4 regions of the Paenibacillus graminis genome follow, and region 3 is predicted to be linked to each of the others. Evidence: predicted binding sites of a transcription regulator. Region 3 holds the regulator's gene; each other region holds the start of a gene.
The links. Region 3 encodes LexA, which represses DNA repair genes until DNA is damaged. Its sites were predicted from a motif close to CGAACATATGTTCG; they were not measured.
Positions count from the first base shown of each region.

Region 1: a site for LexA is predicted at 2,481-2,494, ahead of ruvC (crossover junction endodeoxyribonuclease RuvC). Genes of this name have one in related genera too.
Region 2: a site for LexA is predicted at 3,572-3,585, ahead of recA (recombinase RecA). Genes of this name have one in related genera too.
Region 4: a site for LexA is predicted at 3,451-3,464, ahead of PGRAT_RS23185 (YolD-like family protein). Genes of this name have one in related genera too.

Region 1 is NZ_CP009287.1:5,626,929-5,632,593, reverse strand. Features, by position in the region: gene fabV (enoyl-ACP reductase FabV) at 1-33, opposite strand, end outside; gene PGRAT_RS24315 (serpin family protein) at 268-1,509, shown strand; gene PGRAT_RS24310 (BofC C-terminal domain-containing protein) at 1,601-2,371, shown strand; gene ruvC (crossover junction endodeoxyribonuclease RuvC) at 2,610-3,113, shown strand; gene ruvA (Holliday junction branch migration protein RuvA) at 3,110-3,733, shown strand; gene ruvB (Holliday junction branch migration DNA helicase RuvB) at 3,763-4,770, shown strand; gene PGRAT_RS24290 (SpoIID/LytB domain-containing protein) at 4,812-5,665, shown strand, end outside.
Region 2 is NZ_CP009287.1:4,126,287-4,131,951, forward strand. Features, by position in the region: gene rny (ribonuclease Y) at 1-1,271, opposite strand, end outside; gene PGRAT_RS17385 (regulatory protein RecX) at 1,580-2,314, opposite strand; gene recA (recombinase RecA) at 2,438-3,502, opposite strand; gene PGRAT_RS17395 (competence/damage-inducible protein A) at 3,802-5,091, opposite strand; gene pgsA (CDP-diacylglycerol--glycerol-3-phosphate 3-phosphatidyltransferase) at 5,147-5,665, opposite strand, start outside.
Region 3 is NZ_CP009287.1:3,967,380-3,973,044, forward strand. Features, by position in the region: gene PGRAT_RS16615 (HAD family hydrolase) at 1-458, opposite strand, end outside; gene PGRAT_RS16620 (hypothetical protein) at 497-1,024, opposite strand; gene PGRAT_RS32445 (DUF896 domain-containing protein) at 1,109-1,282, opposite strand; gene PGRAT_RS16625 (LysM peptidoglycan-binding domain-containing protein) at 1,386-1,790, opposite strand; gene lexA (transcriptional repressor LexA) at 2,031-2,657, shown strand; gene PGRAT_RS16635 (L,D-transpeptidase) at 2,890-3,228, shown strand; gene PGRAT_RS16640 (hypothetical protein) at 3,383-3,760, shown strand; gene PGRAT_RS16645 (hypothetical protein) at 3,857-4,399, opposite strand; gene PGRAT_RS16650 (hypothetical protein) at 4,506-4,727, opposite strand; gene PGRAT_RS16655 (hypothetical protein) at 4,884-5,114, opposite strand; gene PGRAT_RS16660 (hypothetical protein) at 5,441-5,659, shown strand.
Region 4 is NZ_CP009287.1:5,364,086-5,369,750, reverse strand. Features, by position in the region: gene PGRAT_RS23205 (NucA/NucB deoxyribonuclease domain-containing protein) at 1-179, opposite strand, end outside; gene PGRAT_RS23200 (glycosyl hydrolase) at 449-1,921, shown strand; gene PGRAT_RS23195 (PH domain-containing protein) at 1,936-2,436, opposite strand; gene PGRAT_RS23190 (hypothetical protein) at 2,642-3,304, shown strand; gene PGRAT_RS23185 (YolD-like family protein) at 3,526-3,861, shown strand; gene PGRAT_RS33465 (hypothetical protein) at 3,896-4,057, opposite strand; gene PGRAT_RS23180 (M15 family metallopeptidase) at 4,237-4,923, shown strand; gene PGRAT_RS34475 (WGxxGxxG family protein) at 4,995-5,381, shown strand; tRNA gene PGRAT_RS23170 (tRNA-Leu) at 5,525-5,610, shown strand.

The DNA.
Region 1 (5,665 bases), 1.7 Mb from region 3:
AATGAAGCCGCGTGTTTTTGGCTGAATGATCATCAAGGATTACCCCTTTGTTTTAGTTTTTAACCTTTTTCACTAATATAGAGTATAGCAAATGATGGCTTAGAAAGATAAGTATGAATGTATTTTTTATGTTTGAGGCCAAGTAGCAGCACGGGCTGGAGCATATGCAGTTATTTGAAACTTATTCCAGATCTCTGCGTCAGTTACAGTACGTAATGTTCTGTGCATGTAATTCTGAGCAGGAGATGAAGGGAGAGGGGTACCGATATGGTGAAAAGAATACCCATGCTCCTGCTGGTTATTTTTCTGCTGGCAGGCTGCAGCCAAGGAGGGACTGTGATGAGCTATTCCGAAAGGCAAGCTGCTGCGTCCAAGCTGGATTTCCGGCTGGCGCAGCAGAGCAACCTGCTCGGGCTGAAGCTGTTCAGCCAGCTGAGGGACAAGAGCGGAGGCAATCTGACGATATCGCCTTACAGTATCGCCACCGCCCTGGCACTTGCTTATAATGGCAGCGCCGGTGAGACGGCGGAAGAACTGGGACAGCTGCTCGGTTATTCTCCGGGTGAGCTCCAAAAGCTGAACGCAAGTCAGCAGGCGCTGCTGGCGGTGATGCAGGACGCCGGGCCGGGGATTAAGCTGAAGCTGGCCAATTCCGTCTGGGGCACCTCCCAATTACCGCTGCGCAAAGATTATCTGAAGACCGGAAAAGCTTACTATGAGGCGGAGATCCGTACGACAGACCTTGCCGCACCGCGTTCGGTCACTGAAATTAACGGATGGGTATCCAAGCATACAGAGCATACGATTACGAAAATGCTGGATCAGCCTCCCGGTCCTGACGCCCTGGGTGTACTTGTGAACGCCCTGTATTTCAAGGGCGGCTGGAAGGATGCTTTTCCCGAAGAAAATACCCGGCAGGCAGCATTTCATCTCTCGGCGGATGAGGCGGTACAAGTGCCAATGATGAGCCGTAACGGATATTATTCGTACGCAGCGCAGGAAGACTGGCAAGCCATACGTATTCCCTATGGAGCAGAGCAGATGGATATGCTGGTTATTGTGCCTGGTAAGCACTCTTCATTAGAGGACCTGGAGGCCAGGCTTGCGGAAGGGGGCTTTCCGGCCGGGGAGGATTTTGAGAACCAGCAGGGGACGGTAGGGTTGCCGCGTTTCACGGCCAGCTATGGAACGGACCTGAAAGATGCAGTACAGGCGCTGGGCGTGAAGCAGGCTTTTGATCCGGCAAAAGGCGATTTCTCCAAGCTGGCCGATATTCCCGATCCCATCTATATCAGCAAGATCATTCATAAAACCTATGTCGATGTGAACGAAAAAGGGACCGAAGCTTCAGCCTCCACGCTTGTTGAAATGCGTATGGGAGCTGCTCCTTCTGTGGGAGCACCCTTTCAAATGACAGTAGACCGGCCCTTTCTTTTTGTGATCGAAGACCGGCAGACCGGAGTCTGGCTGTTCCTCGGTGCGATTGAAAATCCGTTGTTGTCCCATTAAAAACGGGGAGTTCGTCAAATTTCCGGGGCTAAGCGCATAATTGCTCCCTTTGCAGGTCACAATAGGAAAAAAGCAGAATGAAGGGATCAACGTGAATGCTTTTCGCTTAAAGAAACAATTGTGGCGGCGTTGGAGACGTTGGAAAAAAGCACCCTGGGTGGGAGCGGCCTGTATAGCCTTGACGCTGCTTGCCTGGCGTGGAATGCAGGTCCCGGAAGAGCTCAGCGGCTTGCTGAGTGATACGGCATGGAATATGCCTGACAAACTGAGCGGGCTGCAGGAACAGGGCTCATCCGGTGATCCGGGCGGAAGCGTGCCGGCTGCAGCGGCTGTGTACAGCCATGCTGGAGAAGAAGGGACTGAAGGGACTTCAGCCCCGGATCGTGAGCAGCTGCTGGAAACCCTTAGCCAGGAACCGGTCAGCCGAACGGTTCACTTGAAGACAACCTATATTTCCGGTGAGGAGATCGTAACCCTTCCCGGGGACAAGTCTCTCGTCCAGCTCAAACAGGTCATTGCTGCACATCCGGACTGGAACGGCTGGATCAGCGCGGACGGGGATCTGTGGTTGGAGCATATGGTCAACGATTTGTCGCCTCAGATTAAGAAAGACGCTTTTATCGGCGTAGACGAGCACGGGAATCTGACCCTGTTCAAAGGTCCTCCTGCGGAGGAGAAGGTGCTGAAAACTTTTTTTCAGATGGACATGGGCTCGATGAAGTCTTCGCTGCCGGATGATATCTTAGAGCAGCTGCATGAAGGCATCCGTGTGCAGGATGTAGAAGAGTACAACAGCGTGCTGTCCACCTTCAGCGATTATGCGCGGGACTCATCGGAACAGGTGATGCAAAGCGAAGAATAACTATAGGGTAAGAAGGCCGCCTCTATGCATGGGGCGGCTTTTTTTTGCTGCAGGGAGTGCCCGGACACTCCCTCTTTTTTTCGCTTGCGGAAGCCGGCAGGAATCCCGGCAAACTTTTATTCTCCCGGAAGAAGGTTTTTTGCTATAATGATTAGAAGGAATACATATGTTCGCTTCAAGGCAACGAAATGGATGAAACCGCAGGAATAGACGGCCTGCTTAAGAGGAGAGATTGGATTTGCGCATCCTGGGCATTGACCCGGGGCTGGCGATTGTCGGCTTCGGCTTCGTAGATAAGGCAGGTAACAAATTAACGCCGGTGCAGTACGGGTGCATCCAGACGGAGGCGCATACGCCGGAGGAGGAACGTCTGCTGCATGTATACGAGGGTATGGTGCAGCTTATTGATAAATACCAGCCTGATGCGGTCGCGGTGGAGAAGCTGTTTTTCAGCCGCAATGTGACGACGGCTCTGCCGGTGGCGCAAGCAAGAGGTGTGCTGATCCTGGCCGCTGTCCAGCGCGGGCTTCCTGTCGCGGAGTATACTCCGATGATGGTGAAGCAGGCTGTGGTGGGCTATGGCAAGGCCGAGAAGAAGCAGGTGCAGGAAATGGTCAAGCTGCTGCTGAAGCTGGCGGCTGTACCGAAGCCTGATGATGTGGCGGATGCGCTGGCGGTGGCGGTATGCCACGCCCATTCGGTGAGTCTTAATTCCAAATTAAATGAGGTATTGCGAAAATGATAGATTACTTAAGAGGTCCGGTTGTCCATTTGGAGCCGGAATATGTGGTGGTGGATGTCCAGGGCATAGGATACCGGGTGTTCTGCCCGAATCCGTATGCTTTTGCCAAGTTGGAGGGGCCGGTGACGGTCTACATTCATTACCAGACACGCGAGGATGCTACCCTGCTCTTCGGGTTCCCGACAAGAGAAGAGCAGAAGCTGTTCCGCAAGCTGATTGAGGTATCCGGCATTGGCCCGCGCGTAGCCCTGGGGATTCTGACCGGCGGAACACCGGATCAGCTGATCTCCGCGATTTACCAGGAGAATATCACCTTCCTGACCAAGCTCCCGGGGATCGGCAAGAAGACCGCCCAGCGGATGATTCTGGATCTGCGGGACAAGCTGGACGGGTTGAGCGCGGTATCCATGCAGACAGGATTGTTTGCTGTAGCGGCAGAAGCCCAGGCGGCCGAAGAAGCAATGCCTTGGGAGGAAGCGCGGGACGGCCTGAGGGCTCTTGGATATACCGAAGCCGAGCTGGACCGGGTATGGCTGACCATGAAGAAGGAAGGCGCCGATACAGGTCCCGTTGATGTGCTGATGAAGAAGGCGCTGGGGCTGCTGTATATAGCCAAATAGGCTGCTTGACAGAACGGAGTGATGGATAAATGGATGACCGGATTATATCGGCTAACCTGATGATGGACGAGCAGGCGGTGGAATTAAGTCTGCGCCCCCGCTATCTGGGAGAGTATATCGGACAGAACCAGGTTAAAGAGAATCTGAAAATTTATATAGAAGCTGCCAAAATGCGCAGCGAAGCGCTGGACCATGTGCTGCTGTACGGGCCTCCCGGGCTGGGTAAAACGACACTCGCGAATATTATCGCCAATGAGCTTGGTGTGAACCTCAGGACAACATCCGGGCCTGCCATTGAGCGGCCCGGCGATCTGGCCGCGCTGCTGACCAATCTTCAGCAGGGCGATGTCCTGTTCATTGATGAGATCCACCGGCTGCACCGGACGGTGGAAGAGGTGATGTATCCGGCGATGGAGGATTTCGCGCTGGATATTATGATCGGCAAGGGTCCGAGCGCCCGCTCGGTACGACTGGACCTGCCGCCCTTTACGCTAATCGGCGCCACTACCCGCGCCGGGCTGCTGTCTGCGCCGCTGCGTGACCGCTTCGGTGTGGTCAGCCGGCTGGAGTATTATACGATTGACGAGCTGAGCTTCATTGTTTCCCGCAATGCCGAACTGCTCGGCATTGAGATTCTGGGCGATGCTGCAGAAGAGATCGCTTTGCGGTCCCGGGGAACTCCGCGGATTGCCAACCGCCTGCTGAAGCGGGTCCGCGATTTCGCGCAGGTGCGCGGCGACGGGATCATTACGCCGGAGATTGCCGGAGAATCGCTGAAGATGCTCCAGGTGGACCCGCGCGGACTGGACAGCATCGATCACAAGATGCTTCATTCCATGATCAGTTCCTTCCGCGGCGGACCTGTGGGACTGGATACCATAGCTGCGACGATCGGAGAAGAGAGCCAGACCATTGAGGATGTATATGAGCCTTACCTGCTGCAGATTGGATTTCTGCAGCGGACGCCGCGGGGGAGAGTTGTGACTCCTGCCGCTTATCAGCATTTGGGCCTTCCGCTTCCTCCGCAGCCGCAATAATCCTGGATTTTGCTATCATTTCTATTATAGGAGGCATCAAGATGAATCTTGCCAAGTGGAAAAAGACAGGAATGAGCCTGCTTGCAGGTGCCCTGATGACAGGCGGCCTCCTGCTTCCTGCCGCTGACAGCCATGCCGATCCGAACGCAACTATCCGGGTTGCGCTATATGCCGATATTGGCAGCAAATACAAATCTACCGTCCCTTTCGTGACGCTGAGCTCGACTGTGGGCTTTAGCCTGATGTCCGGCAGTACGCCGCTGCTGCCCATTCCGGCCAATAACAGAATCCGCATCAGTCTCGACGGATACAAGGTCAAGGTGATGGACAGTCCTACATGGCAGGCAGCTGCAGAAGCTGCCAAGAAGCTTCAATCGACCTCTGATAAGCCGATGTTATTTGTGGCTTCACGCAATGGTGCGACAGTCTACCAGCTGTACACCGGCCCGTACACCAGTGAAAGTGCTGCCAGGGAAGGGCTGAACCGGGTAAGCAAAGCAGGCCTGTCCCTTGCTGAAGGGCAGACTCCTGCCTTGGCTGGAAGCAAACATCTGTCTGCTGGCTCCTTTGCTACTCTTGAAGAAGCGGATGCTGTGGTCAGTACGATTACTGCGGCCGGCTTTGATGCCTGGAAGACGCTGACAAGCGGACCAGCCGGCAGCGCGCAAGTAGAAGTATGGGTCGGAGAAGCGGCAAGCGACAGTGATCTGGCCGCGCTGCGGACTGCAGTTACAGCTGCGCTTCCGCAGCTTGCCGTATCCGCCGGGGCAACGACCACACCGGGGATGATGATCCGCACGGATGCAGGATTGGACTGGAGCAGCGAGAGCCAGGCATTCCACTATCAGGTATCCGGCACAGGAGCCAAGTTCATGGCCTCGGGCAATTCCGCAGG
Region 2 (5,665 bases), 160 kb from region 3:
GGGCGTGCGGCCGACAAAGCATCGGCTGCTCCAACCAGCATGGCGATAACCGAGGTAGCCTCGCAGTCTCCATGATGGGACGCGATACTGTTGATAACCACCGGATGTTCCTTGTATTTCTTCGCCAGTTCGACGCCGATTTCCACGTGCGAACCTTCCACTTCGTGATCCAGCGCTTTGCCGATATCATGCAGCAGTCCGGCGCGTTTTGCAAGCACGATGTCTTCCCCAAGCTCACCGGCCATCAGTCCAGTCAAATAAGCAACCTCCATGGAGTGCTTAAGTACGTTTTGACCATAGCTCGTACGGAATTTCAGACGGCCCAGGATTTTAATCAGGTCCGGATGCAATCCGTGAACGCCTACCTCGAAGGTAGCCTGTTCACCGTATTCACGTATCCGTTCATCTACTTCCTTACGGGACTTCTCTACCATTTCCTCGATTCGAGCCGGATGGATACGTCCATCCGCTACCAGCTTCTCAAGTGCCGTACGGGCCACTTCGCGTCGAATCGGGTCAAAGCCTGACAGAATAACCGCTTCCGGCGTATCATCAATGATGAGATCAATACCAGTGAGAGTTTCCAGTGCACGAATGTTGCGGCCTTCACGGCCGATAATCCGGCCCTTCATCTCTTCATTAGGCAGTGTTACGACCGACACGGTCGTTTCCGCCACATGATCAGCAGCGCAGCGTTGGATCGCCAATGTAATGATCTCACGGGCTTTCTTGTCCGCTTCTTCTTTGGCCTGCTGCTCAATTTCCTTGATCATCTGTGCGGTTTCGTGGCGAACTTCCTGCTCAACATTGCTCAGAATGATACTTCTGGCATCATCGATGCTCAAATTGGAGATGCGTTCCAGTTCAGTGACTTGATTCTTGTAAATAACATCAATTTGCTGCTGTGTTTCGTCAATTCGTTTCTCTTTGTTAGCTACTTGTTCTTCTTTTCGTTCGAGCGATTCCATTTTTTTATCCAGCGATTCTTCCTTTTGCAGCAAACGTCTCTCTTGCCGTTGGATTTCATTCCGACGCTCACGAGTTTCTTTCTCAGCTTCGGTGCGGATTCTATGGACTTCGTCCTTAGCTTCAAGTACCGTTTCCTTCTTCAGTGCTTCTGCCTCTTTCTTCGCGTTCTCCACGATGACTACGGCTTCCTTCTCAGCACTGGAAATCTTAGCTTCTGCAAGGGATTTACGAATAAAATAACCGAATCCAAAGAATAATGCAGCTACAACGAGAACGATTATGACCCAGATTGCAGGATGCATTCTGTTCACCTCCTCGTTGGTTCCTCCAAGAACAAGCCTTGGGAATTTGTGCAGTTGTTAAACTAATCCGTTCATCACCATACAAAAAACCGGTAATACACCGATTGCCATACTGCACATGCTGCACATGCACACTGCCCGCCTTATCCGGCGATTACATTTCATATGAGTTGTACGCGAACCGCACCATAAGAGTCTGCTTTTTGGGAAGGAAAAAGGATTCTTATTTAGGCCGATTCATGTTATATTTTATTATTTATAAAAAGACATTGTCAAGAGAGTCGATAACTGCATTAAAGTCAAGACAATCAGTCGGGGAAGTAAATTTCCTCTTCATCGCCTTCAAAATCTTCTTCCTCGCGTAAAATATTCAGTACCTGGCGCACCATATCCCCGGAAAATCCCCGCCGCATAAGAAATGCGCCGGTCTTTCTGCGCTTGTCATTCACATCGCCGCGGATCAAATTCCATTTCTTTCTTCCCGTCTGCAAAGCGCTCTCCAGCTCCTGCTCGGGAGTAATATTCTCCAGCGCCTCGGAAATCAGCAGCTTGTCAATGCCCTTCTCGCGCAGTTCCTGACGGATCCACAGCTTGCCTTTGCGCTGGTTCGTAATACGCTGCTCTGCCCATTGCTTGGCATACAGGGGATCATCCAGCAGACGCTCCTGCTGCAGCCGCACCAGAACTTCGGCAATAATAGTCTCTCCTATTTCCTTCTCCCGTAAACGGCGGGCCATCTCCTGAGACGTCCGGGGCTTACGCTCCAGATACCGCAGGCCCTCCACATAAGCCCGCTGGCGTTCATCCGCTACAACGATCTCTTCCAGATCAGTCTTCATGAAAGAGCTGCCTGTAATCATCCGGTACTTAATCATGACATCTTCATGAACGGTCATCTGATAGGTGCCGAAATGAATAATATAACGGTGGTCAGACTTTTTCTGCCGTTCCACCCGTGTAATCACCAGCTGCTCATCCGCAGGAAAATCAGCCAGCACCTGCTCGTCCTGCTCTTCGGGTTCGGGATTTAATTGTATGACCATGGATGGCTCTCACCTCATTGCTATTGTAAGTCTGGTTCATTTTATGAAAAAGCGCCCTGTCAGATCATTCACAGGGCGCTCGATATCTTACCAAGTATTCAATTTAGAAGATTGAATATCAAGTTATTCGATTTCAAGCAGCAGCTTTTCTTCTTCCTCTTGCTCCGCTGCCACATCAGATTCAGTTGGCGCAGCCACAATTGTTGACAGATTGCTTGCTTCACGAATCTTATTCTCAATCAACAGGGCAATATCCTGGTGTTCCTTCAGGAACTGCTTAGAATTCTCACGGCCTTGTCCAAGACGCTCACCTTCGTAAGAGTACCAGGCACCGCTCTTGTTGACGATGTCCATTTCAGTACCAATGTCCACGAGGCTTCCTTCTTTGGAGATTCCTTCACCATACATGATATCAACATCAGCCTGCTTGAACGGAGGAGCTACCTTGTTCTTCACAACCTTGATCTTGGTGCGGTTGCCCACCACATCGTTGCCCATCTTAATGCTCTCAACGCGGCGCACATCCAGACGCACGGAAGAGTAGAATTTCAATGCCCGGCCGCCGGGTGTTGTTTCCGGGTTACCGAACATTACACCAATCTTCTCACGAAGCTGGTTGATGAAGATAGCAATGGTATTCGACTTGTTGATTGCCCCGGACAGCTTCCGCAAAGCCTGAGACATCAGGCGGGCCTGCAAGCCTACATGGGAATCACCCATGTCGCCTTCGATTTCCGCTTTCGGAACCAATGCTGCCACGGAGTCCACTACGATGATGTCGACCGCACCACTGCGGACAAGTGCTTCAGCGATTTCCAGCGCCTGCTCGCCGGTGTCCGGCTGGGACAGCAGCAGCTCATCGATGTTAACGCCAAGCGCGTTAGCGTATTTAGGATCAAGCGCATGCTCAGCATCGATAAATGCAGCTTGTCCGCCAACCTTTTGCACTTCTGCAATCGCATGCAAGGCAACTGTTGTCTTACCGGAAGATTCCGGTCCATATACTTCAATAATACGTCCTTTGGGAAGTCCGCCTATACCTAGTGCAATATCAAGTGCCAAAGATCCGCTAGGTACCACTTCCACCTTCATGTGGTTGGATTCTCCCAATTTCATGATCGAACCTTTACCGAATTGTTTTTCTATTTGACGAAGCGCCATATCAAGCGCCGCACGACGATCTGACAATCAGACCACTTCCTTCACTGTTTATAGTACTATAATAACGTGTTTTGGAGGTCTTGCCAAGCTTTTTTTCGAACATACATTCGTTTTTTTTGTCCTGCGGGGGAATACTCCCTTTTATTGTAAGCCTCCTTCCGGATCTGGTGCTAACCCAGAATATTCGATCACCGGACGCCGGACAGTGCCTTCTTCCAAAGGACAGGCTGCAGGTTCATGCCTATTAATATAACAAAAAACCGCAGCAGGGATGTCTCAGTGCCACGGTTCTTCCGTATACTTGAATTATATACTGGGTATTCAGGTTATTGCAAGGCTGACCCTTCAAGCGGTGTATCCACCTTGCGCTCCTCCAGTCTGCGCCAGAGGCGGTACAGAAGCGACTTCACCGTCCGCAAACGGATGTTCTCCCTCGTACCCTTAAGGTTCAGCTCATAGACCTCGGTAGGCCGGCCGCGTTCCGCCAGTCCGATGAACACAAGCCCGACCGGCTTGCGTTCAGAATATCCCGGACCGGCTACACCGGTAACCGACAATCCGAAATCACTGTCTGCAATCATTCTGACCTGATCCGCCAGCACCTCGGCTACTTCCCGGCTTACCGCGCCCGGCGCATCCGGTCCCTCCAGAAGGGCTGACGGCACATTCAGCAGCTTCTTCTTCATATCATTGGAATAGCATACGATTCCTCCGAGAAACATCGAGGCGCTGCCCGGAATATTCGTAATGCTCTCCATCAGCAGGCCGCCGGTGCAGCTCTCCGCCGCACTCACAGTCAATCCGGCATCCGCCATCCAATCGACGATCAGCTGTTCCAGCGGCACATCGATATTGGCGTACATATGCTCCGGCAGGATCTCCTGAATTGTCTTCTCCAGCACTTCCAGCTTCTGCATGGCCTCCCGTTCAGAAGGGGCTTTGGTGGATATGCGGACCGTTACCTCGCCCTCCTTGGCATAAGGAGCAATAGTCGGATCACTCTGATTCCTAATCAGGTCAATCAGCTTATCCTCCAAAAGGGATTCTCCAATGCCGGCGAACTTAAGCATCTTCGAATAAATCGGCATTTCACCGGTCAGTGCATGCTGCTGCAGCCAAGGTTTGGCCTGGCCTGTGAACATAGGCTTCATCTCACGCGGAGGACCGGGAAGTACAATGTAATATTTGCCTCCGTCTGCAAGCGCAAGGCCCACAGCAAGCCCCGTTTCGTTCGGAAGCGGTGTGGTTCCATCAATGATAAGTGCCTGTTTGCGGTTATTTTCGGTCATTACAATCTTGCGTTCATCAAAAAAACGCTGGACATGATCCATGGCAAGCTGATCAATATGCAGGCTGCGGCCCAGGGAAGCCGCAAGCGCGTCTTTGGTAAGATCATCTTCGGTGGGGCCAATTCCGCCGGTGAAAAGAATGACATCCGCACGGCTGCGGGCAATTTCGATGGCCTGCTGAAGGCGGCTGCTGTTATCCCCAACGACGGTCTGAAAGAACACATCGATTCCAAGCGCCGCCAGCTCCTGGGATAGAAACTGGGCATTGCTGTTTACGATCTGTCCAAGTAAAAGTTCTGTACCAACGGCAATAATTTCCGCTTTCATAGCTGGCTTTCTCCTCCTGGATGTAGAGTAACACAAGTTATATTGGGCTTAGCGGTTAAGCGTTATGAAGCTCCAGCAAATCTTTATTTTTTACGAAATAGTCAATGCCGGAATAGATAGTAACAAGTGCTGCAGCCCAGATGGCAATATCATCTACAGGAATACTGACGAATTGAAACGGAAAGTTATTCAGCAGCAGCAGTGAAATTGCAACAATCTGAATAACAGTCTTTATCTTGCCCCACCTGCTGGCAGCAACCACTTTACCTTCGAGCAGCGCTACCTGGCGCAGTCCGGTTACTGCGAACTCGCGGCTGATAATAACGATTGCGATCCATGAGTCGCATCTGCCCAGTTCCACCAGGGAAATCAGCACAGCCGAGACCAGCAGCTTGTCCGCAAGAGGGTCGAGCAGCTTGCCCAGATTGGTGACCATGTTGTATTTCCGGGCGATATAACCGTCTATGCCATCGGTGCTGGCCGCAAGCAAAAAGATCACCGCTGCAATCAGATGATTAAAGGAAAGCTGGAACGAGCCCCAATGAATCGGTTCCGGATAAAAGCTGAAATTAAT
Region 3 (5,665 bases):
GTCAGGAGCAGCAGCTTGACTTTTCCCTTCAGCTCATCCAGTACTTGCAGTGTTTCTTCATATATATATGGACGGCTGCGGCGTTCTGCGGCAAACTTGGCCGCCAGTGTTTCGGCAAGAGCTTCATCCTCCACACCCAGCGCAGCCAGTCCGCGGCGCCAGGATTCCTTGCGGTAGACAGGAGCCAGCTGCTCCATTTGGCGGAATTCAAGCTGTTCACCGGCCGTGAAATTTCCCCACAGCGCTTCAAACGGGTTGATTCCAATCAGCTTGGTGAACGGAAATGTCTCATACGATTCATACAAGTTCCTTGCTTCCCTGCGGACCGCTGCTTCCAGCTCCTTGGGATCGACGGAGTCTCCTGCTGCTTCACTGGCATAGCGGAACGCTTCTTCTACGCTCCGTTCATCCCAGAGCAATGTGTCATCAAGGTCAAAGAGTACGGCGGAAATCGGCATTATAGTTCTCCCTCTCCCTATGCTGGACTATATCTTTTCTATTCGTTCACTATTTCAACATGATTCTGCTTGGCAAACTGCTCCAGACGTTCAGTCATAGCCTTAATGTCATAACGGTTGATCAGTCTGGAGAACACCCACTGTGTGCGCTTGCCTTTATACTTAATAGAGACAGTGCCGCGTGTAACGGTGATCTTCTCAATATCCGCTGCCGGCAGCAGACGCTCACGGTTATATTTAATGGTGGACAGTCTGGCACGTTCTACCTTTAAATACGGTCGGCGGAAAAACAGCAGTGCCGCAAGCAGAAAATACAGCACAACTCCCAGCCAATTGGCAAGAATACCGCTGCCCCTAGCTTCATCAATGGAGCCAACTACCCAGAACATAATGCCAAGCAGCATCAGTACTGCCGGAAATACGATATTGCGGCCTTTAAAAACATCGCTGCTTTTGGCAGCGGCAGAAGAGGTTGAAGCATAGATAGACTCTTTCCCTTGCTTCTTGCGTTGCTTGTTAATTTGCTGTGTGTTGCGTTGAACCATTCTTTCCCAAGAACGGGCCATGTCAGTTCCCCCTAGTCATCCTAAAATATCTATGAAAAGGAACAGAGCATTACTAACTCCTGCCTTGTTGCCTTGTTCATGCTCTTATTTATCCACAATCTCAATGTTGTTGAGCTGAGCACGGAAGTTGCTGCGGATATTGCCCAGGTAGATCTCGCGAAGCTTGGCTCTTTCCGCAAGCTCCTCTTCACTCAGGCCGTCACTCTTCTGTTTGCGCGCCAATTCGTTGATGCGGGCGACCAATTCATCAATATTCAATGTGTTCCCCTCCCTATAAATTCATTCTAACTTTGCCATGAGAAAAAGAGCTTGTCAAGGTCTGCTCCCTGAAAGCTCTTAGCATCAATCTATGGGTACTGATTCAGTATGAATATACAGGCAAAGTCAGCACATCTCCGGCTTGAATATTACTGTTCTCTAGACCGCTTGTCCGTTTGATTCCTTCTATATATACAGCCGTTTTCATATCAGCCGGTTTGTTCTTCAGTGCAATGCTCCATAGAGTATCCCCGCGTTCAACAACGACCCTCTTTTCCTGCTTGGCCGAAGAGACGGATCCTGCAAACACATTACCCACTACCGTAAACCCTGAGATCACCAGCAGAAAAATCATAGCCAGCTTTACAATATTGTCTTTCCGGATTAATGTTCGATAGGGTGATATAAAAGATAAGAGCAGATTCTTAATATTTAGTCTGTCCATTGAAGCTGTATGGTCCTCATGAACCTCATCGTAAATACTACGGTATGTGCTGTACTTTAACATATTAATCGACCTCCAAACACTTGTTCTTACTTTCGAAATTAATATAACACGAACATGTGTTTTGATCAATAGTTTTTTCGAACAATTGTTCCCTTCTTTTGAATGCTCCTTTTTACCGGAATAAGACAGCTTATTTCACAAAATCCCTGCTATTTTAGCCAGCGTTTTAGAACTTATGTTTGTACGAACGGCAGTTCTATGTTATAATTTTCCCAAACATAATATATGGGGTTGATTCCGATGTCAAAGATTTCGAGTCGTCAGCTGGCGATCCTGGAATTTATTCGTAACGAAGTCCGCAGCAAGGGTTATCCGCCTTCTGTCCGGGAAATCGGCGAAGCTGTAGGACTGGCTTCCAGCTCCACGGTACATGGCCATCTGGACCGGCTGGAGAAGAAAGGGCTTATCCGCCGCGATCCAACGAAACCGCGTGCAATAGAATTGCTGGGTCAAGAGGATTCCGAGAATGTTCATCAGTTCGTTCAGACGGTAACACGCATTCCTGTCGTTGGAAAGGTTACTGCCGGGGTGCCAATCACAGCAACAGAGAATATTGAGGATTACTTTCCGTTGCCTACTCATTATGTAGGAGATAACAAAGTGTTCATGCTGTCCGTCCTTGGTGATAGTATGGTGGACGCAGGCATTATGAACGGTGACTACGTCATCGTCCGCCAGCAGCAGACTGCGGATAACGGCGATATCGTGGTGGCCATGACTGAAGAAGATGAAGCAACCGTTAAGACCTTCTACAAAGAGCGTGACCACATCCGCCTGCAGCCGGAGAATCCGGCTTATGAGCCTCTACGTCTGAATCGTGTCACGATTCTGGGCAGAGTTATTGGTCTATTCCGCGATATTCATTAGCATTGCATTTACTCCCCTCCATTAAGACTGCTCCGCTGGAATAGCGGGACAGTCTTTTTCCTTTTCTCCAGTCCGACCTTCCCGCGTAACCTATTTTGTTCGCCATCCAGTCTTTCCATATGCCCTTTTCACCCGATAAGAACATTTGTTCTACCCGACTCGCTGGTGCATATTATTTCAGAACTCTCCTTCCTCTCCACTCATATCCTGATCATAAAGGAGTGCTGATCACATGCCCAACTATCGAATCATTATCGATCTGTCACAGCGGATGCTGTATCTGCTGGACAATAACACTGTTATTAGAGGGTTCCCTGTAGGGATTGGCAAAATGTTAACGGTCTCTCCGGTTGGAGAATATACCATTATCAACAAACAGCGTAACCCCGGAGGCCCGTTCGGGGCCTTTTGGATGGGCCTGTCCAAACCCCATTATGGGATTCACGGAACCAATGACCCTTCCTCTATCGGCAAAATGGTCTCCCACGGCTGTATTCGGATGTACAATGAGGATGTATTGTGGCTCGCAGCCACCGTCCCCGTTGGAACCCGGGTAACCATTCGGCAATAACCAGAGAAAAGGACACCTATGCCAGACGTGCAGCAGCGTCCTCGCAGGGTGTCCTTCATGTTATAACATTTATTTTGCGCACTAACAGGAAAAGTGCAGTAATATGTCGAAACTTGTACATTGGAAAATTAAATCTTGAAAGGAAGTGCCTGGTTTGAATCAATCCAAAGTCAGAACCCACGTCGATTTTAAAGTCGAAGCACTGGGTAAGCTCTCTAACCTTTTGCTGAACAATAATCATGGAGAACGCAAAGTCAATCTGCTTACTGCGTTCGGCAGCATCGAGGGCAATGTAGCTACGAATACCAGCAGTAAAGAGGATGTATTTAATTTCAAATCACTAATGGACGATGTTATCGTAGACGAATACATCTCCTACTTGGGTGCTGAGCATCCTGAAAAATCATTCAACTATAATTTTGTTGTCCTGGACAACGTGATTGTACGTCCTTTTGCCAGTTATGGGACTGAAATTGAATATAAGCAGCTTATTGTCTATGCGGATCAAATTACCGCCTTTAACTTTCTGTAAAGCTGTACATCTCTACATATTGAAGCAATAAACAGCTTGTGCCTCCTGGTATACATCACCATGGCCCGCAGAATAAAATCACGGAGGCACTTAGCTTTATTGCCGCGTCTGCTCATATCCGAGTTCATCCAGTATACCTTCTGCCAGTGCGAGCTGAACCTCTCCGGGTTCCTTCAGCTTTCTGGCATGGACCACTGCGCTTTTAACCACTTTTTCAATCAGCCGCCGGCCCTGTTCTCTGGTAATGGACACTTCCACTCCAGAGCGCCCCACCACTTCCGATAAGCAGAAGAATGCAATCCGCATACTGTAATTTTCCCGGCTTAAAAAGTAGAACAGATAAGGGATATTCTTCAGCAGACGATCTACCCAGTTCGTGATCTCACGGATCTGATAAATTTCTCTCCGGTCTAGCTCATACCCGTTAAAGATCAGGGTTACCTTTCCGCGCAGCCTTTTCTTTTCGTACTTTTTGAACTCCCGCAGATAATTCTCCAGCCGCCCCTTTTCTACATCTTCCCTGGATACATTCAGGACGGTTATCCCTTCCGTATCCGCATTTCGTGCTGGCGTTACTGCAATATCTCCAGTTTCCTGCTGCTTTGGCAGCCCCAGCCGCAACCGCAAACTCTCTTCCATTCCCGTCACCTTCCAGTTATGTAGATTAAGATACCTCTTATCATTGAAAAGGCACCCCGAAGGATGCCCTGAATCCCAAGACTTCTGCTGCTAAGCCCCAAGCTAACTACAGAATGCTGCGGAGTAACCGGATTGCTGCAGCATTTAAACGCAATGCTTCACGTATGGAAGCTCTCGCAGCCAGCAGTTCGCGTCTGGCCCGGCTGGGATTGGGTACCCGCCGTAAATTTTCATTGATTTCTTCCAGTCTCTCCAGCAAAATAGCTCTTTGCGCACGCAGCAAATTCAGCGCTCTGCGGATTCTTGCACGCTCGCGTTCTGTCATCATTTACACCTCTTTTACGTTTGATAGTATAAGAGATGCAATTGATGCTGCATTGGTATGTGCGATCAGGCAGTAAAATTCAAGAAAACAAAAGAGCCGCTTCTCAGCAGCTCATAGTAAAGGACGGAAAAAAGCTCATCCGGAACAGGGCTGGGCCATCTATTCTTCCTGTTTTTTCGGAACACGGACTCTGAACTCAAATCCATCCCGGCTGTAACACATTCCGGCTACAAGCACATCATCCGGGGTCCATCTCTGCACAGGTCCGGCATAGTCTGCAATTACATGCGGCTTGCCTTCAATTAACTGAACGACATATACCTTCACTTGAGAAAGCGCCGCAGCGAACAAATCGGCATCGCTCGTCAGAACTTTATACGTTGACTTCACAAAGGCACCTCCTTATCGGCTGGTTGATACCCACACAGGCAATTCCCTGATTTTTTGGAATATATGTATAACAAATTAACAGACTTCCATTTCAGACAGAAGAATTTCCATACATAGGTAGTATACAGCGGCACCGAACAATATGTAAACGAGTCAGGCTGTTTATTTTCCATAAAAAAAGTGCATTCTGTTAATTATTTAAATTCTGGCATGAGAAACAAATTTTTTTTGCAAGTGTCATTTTTATGACTTGGCTTGCCTTTCCGTGCGGGATTTGGTAAGACTAATTTAGTTTAGAACAGACTGAATGATAAGGAGGAAGCACTTTGGAGGAAGTTAGAATTCAGAAAAAGGACCGTACCGTCAGCTTTAGGGTGATCGAGGAAGCAGGCGAATTTATCGTGTTTGATATGTCACTGTCCAACCCGTCCGGCAGTCGCACCAATTATAGCGGGAAACAGTTCCAGGAAGCCTGGAAGGCAGTAGAATCCATCCTTGGGGAAACTGCAATTCCAGACGAAATCATCAAGTATGCCAACTCCTAATCCGCA
Region 4 (5,665 bases), 1.4 Mb from region 3:
TCCTGAATGTGCCGGGCTGTCTCCGGGAACCGTTCACTCGGGAACCTCAACTGGACTACGTCTGTCTCTTCTGCAGCCGGCTGGCTGCCAGGCAGATTGCCGTTCTGTTCGAACCAGTAAGCGGCAATGAGGAGCAGCACTGTGATGATGAGACTTGGGATGAATTTCTTGGACTTCACTTTGCTGCCTCCTAAAATTTGGATAGCTATGCTTCCAGAATACAGCTTCGTAGATAACTGGCTGAAAGCATATGCTTATATTGTGAACCATTGGTTCCATAAGTGCAGACTTAATCAGTATAGCTTAATTATTGCTTCCTTTAGAATACTGAATTGACAGGTTTTTTAATGGGTGCGGTATATTTATGCCGATTGTATGTTGGTTCGCCGTGCACTTGTCCGATAGATCCCCATATGATGTAGAAAAAAGGGAGAGGATGGTGGAAAAGATGGAATCGCGCATTCGGGATTTGCTGGATTCCGCATCACGGCTGGTCGGGGATGTACAGTGGCAGGCCTCATTCCGGAATGTGCAGATGAACCCTGCAGATGCTGCGCTTGCGTCTCCGGCCCGGAAGCTGCTGAAAACGTTATACCGTTTGCAGGGACAAGGAATGATCAGCGGGCAGCATGATTATCTGGAGAGCCCGGATGAATTCAACGGCAAGCTGAAGACGACCAGCGGACAATATGCCGCACTCCACGGCTATGAGCTGGGAGCGATTGATAATCAGACGGCGCAACAAATCGATATTCAGCGGCAGGCCGTGGTAGACAGCGCAATCCGGTGGCATAAGTCAGGCGGAATCGTAACCATGAGCTATCATGAGAATTTACCGGGGACGGCTCCGGCCTGGTCGAATGTCTCGAGGAGTCTTAGTGAAGCGGATTTTGCCAAATATATCACTCCGGGTACGGTTCAGTACAACGCGCTGATTGCGGAGCTGGACAAGACAGCCCGGTCTTTGAAAAAGCTTGCTAATGCAGGCGTGCCGGTACTCTGGCGTCCCTACCATGAGATGAACGGCGGCTGGTTCTGGTGGGGCCAGAAAAGCTCGTTCAGCAAGCTGTGGAACATCATGTTCGACCGGTACACAGCTTATCACAAGCTGCATAATCTGCTGTGGGTGTGGAGCCCTAATGCCAAAAACCAGTGGTCTGATGAACCGGCGGACTATTACCCGGGAGCTGGCAAGGTGGATGTGCTGGCGCTGGATATCTACGAAGCGGATTTCAAAAAGAGTCACCATGATGCCATGTGGAATCTGGGACGCGGCAAGCTGATCGCCATAGGCGAGAACGGGGAACTTCCATCCCCGGCGGTGCTGGCCAAAACTCAGAATAAATGGTCTTACCAGATGAGCTGGGGTAAGCTGCTCTATGAGAAGAACAGCGATGCAGTTATTAAGGCTTTTATGAAGCATTCATTTGTGCTCACCAGAGAGGAATATGCGAAGAAGGCGGCGCAGAATGCCTCTATGGCTGAAGCTGCACCCATGCCGGGCCTGTACGGGCAATATTACAGCAATGCAGCGCTCAGCGGCGAGCCTGCGCTCACCCGGACCGATACCGTCATTAATTTCATCTGGCGGCAGGCGGCTCCTGATCCGGCACTCCCTGCTGATTTCTTCTCCGTGCGCTGGAGCGGCAGGCTGAGCGCCGCATACACGGAGAGCTACACGATTTATTCGTCATCGGACGATGGCATACGCGTGTGGATTGACGGAGTGCTGGTGATTGACAGCTGGATGAAGCAAAGCGGACAGGAACGGCAGGGGAAGGTGAATCTGATTGCCGGGAAGCTGCATGAGCTAAAGGTAGAGTACTATGAGAACCAGGGGGATGCGCGGGTGGTGCTGATGTGGGAAAGCCCCAGCCAGGTGAAAAGCGTCATTCCAGCCGGGGCATTGTATCTTCCTTAAATGTGGCCAGCGGGCTAGATTTGTTCCCGGTAGCTGATATTGTTGGCGATTTTCTCATCGCGTACGGCTTTGCGCAGCACATCCTTCACCGTTTGGGGCTGGCGGATCCTGTGGAGAAGCAGCTGTGGCGACGAAGCATCATCCGAGAACACTGTAAGTGTTCCGATACCCAGAATACGCTGGAGGATGGACTGGGCCACAGAAAAGTCATTGACCCGCAGCAGCTCGATTTCTTCCACGTCCTTCCCGATTAGCCCGGTTTTGACCATAATGCGCTGGCTGGTGATGGTGAACGTGGTTGTATTCAGGCGCACGATGCCTTTGAGGCGGTCAGAGATGCCGGCCGGCTTGCCCTGCCACAGCGTTGTTTCAGGTCCCGAGCCGGAACCAGGCGCCGCTCCGGATGCCGTCCGGCGTCCGGGAGCAGCTGCATCTTCAGTAGTGTTTGCGCCGCATTCCCCGCAAAATTTGGCCCCTTGCTTGTATTCTGCTCCACAGCTTGTGCAGTAAGGCATGAGCTTATCTTCCTCTCTATCATTCATGTTGAAATCATTATAATATAACAAAGATTTCCGGTCACTACTGGGGATCTTTTTAGTTTGTACCTGCTCAAAATACGCTTCAATCCTGCAGAATGTTTCATCTCTGCTATTTTAACATTATTTTCAGTTGCACTTTACAAAACTCGCTATTATTCTGTTAAGTGGAGGGATACTTAATATGAGACAAGCCTTACTGGCAGTGCTGCTGATGATGGTTGGTATTCTAAGCGCCTGCAGCAATAATAACTCAGCGCCTGCTTCCCATGAAGAGGTGCAGGAGAACGTACAGAACTTTTATAATGAAATGTCTAAGTTTGATGAAATGGGCAAGTCCTCATTAGAGGCATTCAACACAACCTTAACTTCGTATTCGACAGGAAAAGCGAGTGACAACGAGATGGAGAAGGCAGTGGATGAATTCCAGGACACCGCTTCGGATATCGCCGATGAAGTCAAGGATGTGAAGATCTCCAAAAGCCTGCCGGAGAACATCCAGAAGCTGCTTAAAGAATCGGTAATTGCGTTCCAGAGCGCGTATTCCATCAAGGAGCAAGCCTCGAAGAGTGCGGTTTCTCCGGATGTTACTGCCGAGGAATTCCAGGACATGAACCAGCAGGCGGATGTGGCGATGCTGTATGGCATCTCCAAGCTGAATGAGGCCAGGGTGGCCGCAGGGCTGATTGAACCCGGAAGTGCAGCTACGGACACCCTGGCTGGTACAGGGACGGGGACTGCCGCCGATTCTCAAGCGGATACACACAGCCAAGCCGGCACAGGCAAAACAGATATCCAGGTAAACCCGCAGACCGGTAAGGGAGCTTCCGCAACAGAGATTAAATAAAACAAAATCCCTGCCCAGGCAGAGAACAAGGCCTTCTTCTCATTGGACAAGCAAAGGCGCTGCACAGCGAACACTGTGGGCGCCTTTTGCTTGCGGTTCTGTTATTTTTTTCTGATTGCTTAAAAAGAGGGAATGCGCATATAATACAAACATACGTTCGTTTAATTTGAATTGACATCGCTGAAATGAATCAGGTCATCCTTGGAGGGAGGAATCGCACAATGGGTAAGAAGCAGGAGGGATACGGCGTGTGGGAGAGCAGCAGGATGATGCTGCCGGAGCACAAAAGCCGGATACATAAGGATGAACGGGAGACGCTGCACCGGGGAAAGCCGGTTCAGGATGGGCAGAAGCTGGAGGAGATTGAATGTACGCTGGCGCTGTCGCTGCGGAGCCATGTCCGGGTAACAGTAGTGTTGGCTGATTCGTTTGCGAATAAGCAGCTGAACGGCTTTGTGACTTCCATTCACACCCACTCGCGTGAGATCAAGCTGCAGTGGGCGGAGGAATGGAAGTGGATTCAGGTCGATGATATTGTGGAGGCATACATCGTCTGAAGCAGCAGGCTTTTATTGCTGAACCACTCCTGTTTTATTTGTGGGAGTTGGACTCTGTCCTCTCATAAGCGATCAGGGTCACCGGTTTGTTCCCATTAATTTGGGCTATGGCCGCTTCAGCCTGGCGGATGATCTCCACCGCGTCCCCCTGATCGCTCAAGGCTGCCACCTTGTAGCTGTCACTGTGAATTTCCATTAGGTCTTCCCACCTTTCGCTTTTATATTGGCCTGTTTAGGCGGGAACCATCCATGAAAACGGCAATCCATAAAGATGCGAAAGCCCCGGGGTGTTCGGGTTTTTTTCTTTTACAATTAGGGAAAAGGGTACAAGCAACAGCAGAATAGAAGACATTTACTATACCAGGAGGTGATCAAATGCTGACTTTGGATCAGGTGAACAGCAAATCGGCAGCCCGGCTCGGCGGTCTCCATCCCGCCTTGCTGGCGGCTGCCAATGTCTTGATACAGCGATGTTATGTACGGGGCATCCCGATTGTCATCACCCAGGGCTTGCGGACCATAGCCGAACAAAATGCCCTTTATGCGCTGGGGAGAACCAAGAAGGGTGCGATTGTAACCAATGCGCGGGGTGGCAGCAGCTTTCATAATTACGGACTGGCGATAGACTTTGCGCTGCTGCTGCCGGATGGACGGAACATCTCCTGGGATATGAGCCGGGATGGGGACGGGGATAAGCTTGCAGACTGGCAAGAGGTCGTACAGGAAGCCAAAAAGCTGGGACTCGAATGGGGCGGAGACTGGACTTCCTTTAAGGATTATTCCCATTTTCAGATGGCTTTTGGACTGACCATTCAAGAGCTGAAAGCAGGCCGCCGTCCAGCCGCAGATCAGGTGAAGAAAGCCTTAAAACGGATCAACGGGGGTGAGGATGAAGTGAACAAGGATGTGGAGATTTCAATCACCCTGAACGGAGTGAAGCTTACAGCCGGAGTTCTGGATAACGGAACCACTTACGTCCCCGTACGGGCATTGGCTGAAGCGCTCGGAGCCAAGGTGACTTATGATCCTGCCAGCAAGACGGTGAATGTGGTGACCGTATAAAATTTCTTGCATAGATTCGACGCCGCAGGGGGAAATTATCAGGGACAAACCACACAAGGGGGTATAACATCTTGAATAAGCTGATAACAAGCTTTGCCTGCGGCACTGTATTATCCATGAGTCTGCTGGGCGTAGGATATGCATCCACCGCTTCCGGTACAACTGGCATGGACGGAACCGGCAACCGTATGATGAACGAGCAGGGCAACACCATGATGAATAACACCACTGGTACCGGAACTACCGGAACCACTGGAACTATGCGTAACCGTGGCGGAGACAACAGCACCGTTTCTCCACTATCCAATACTACGCAGACCGGCAGATACCGGGCTAACGCTACAACTGCCAACGCTAATGACAACGACAATGACTTCGATTGGGGCTGGCTGGGATTGGTAGGACTGCTCGGTCTGGCTGGCATGAGAAACAAAAGTGGCGAGCGCGAACGCCGCTAGTCATTCTGTGAAGCACAAGCGGCCCATCGGCTCCGGCTGGTCGGGCCGTTTTTCTGTAAACAAAACTTAATGCAAATTTAGATTGCGTATCCACCGGATACGTGATATCATATTTCTTGTCGCGTTATCAACGCTTCTACCATGCCGGGGTGGCGGAATAGGCAGACGCACAGGACTTAAAATCCTGCGGTACGTGAGTACCGTACGGGTTCGACCCCCGTCCTCGGCATACATTAAACTAGGAAATCCCTTGACACATAAGGGGTTTTCTTTTTTTGTAGTTT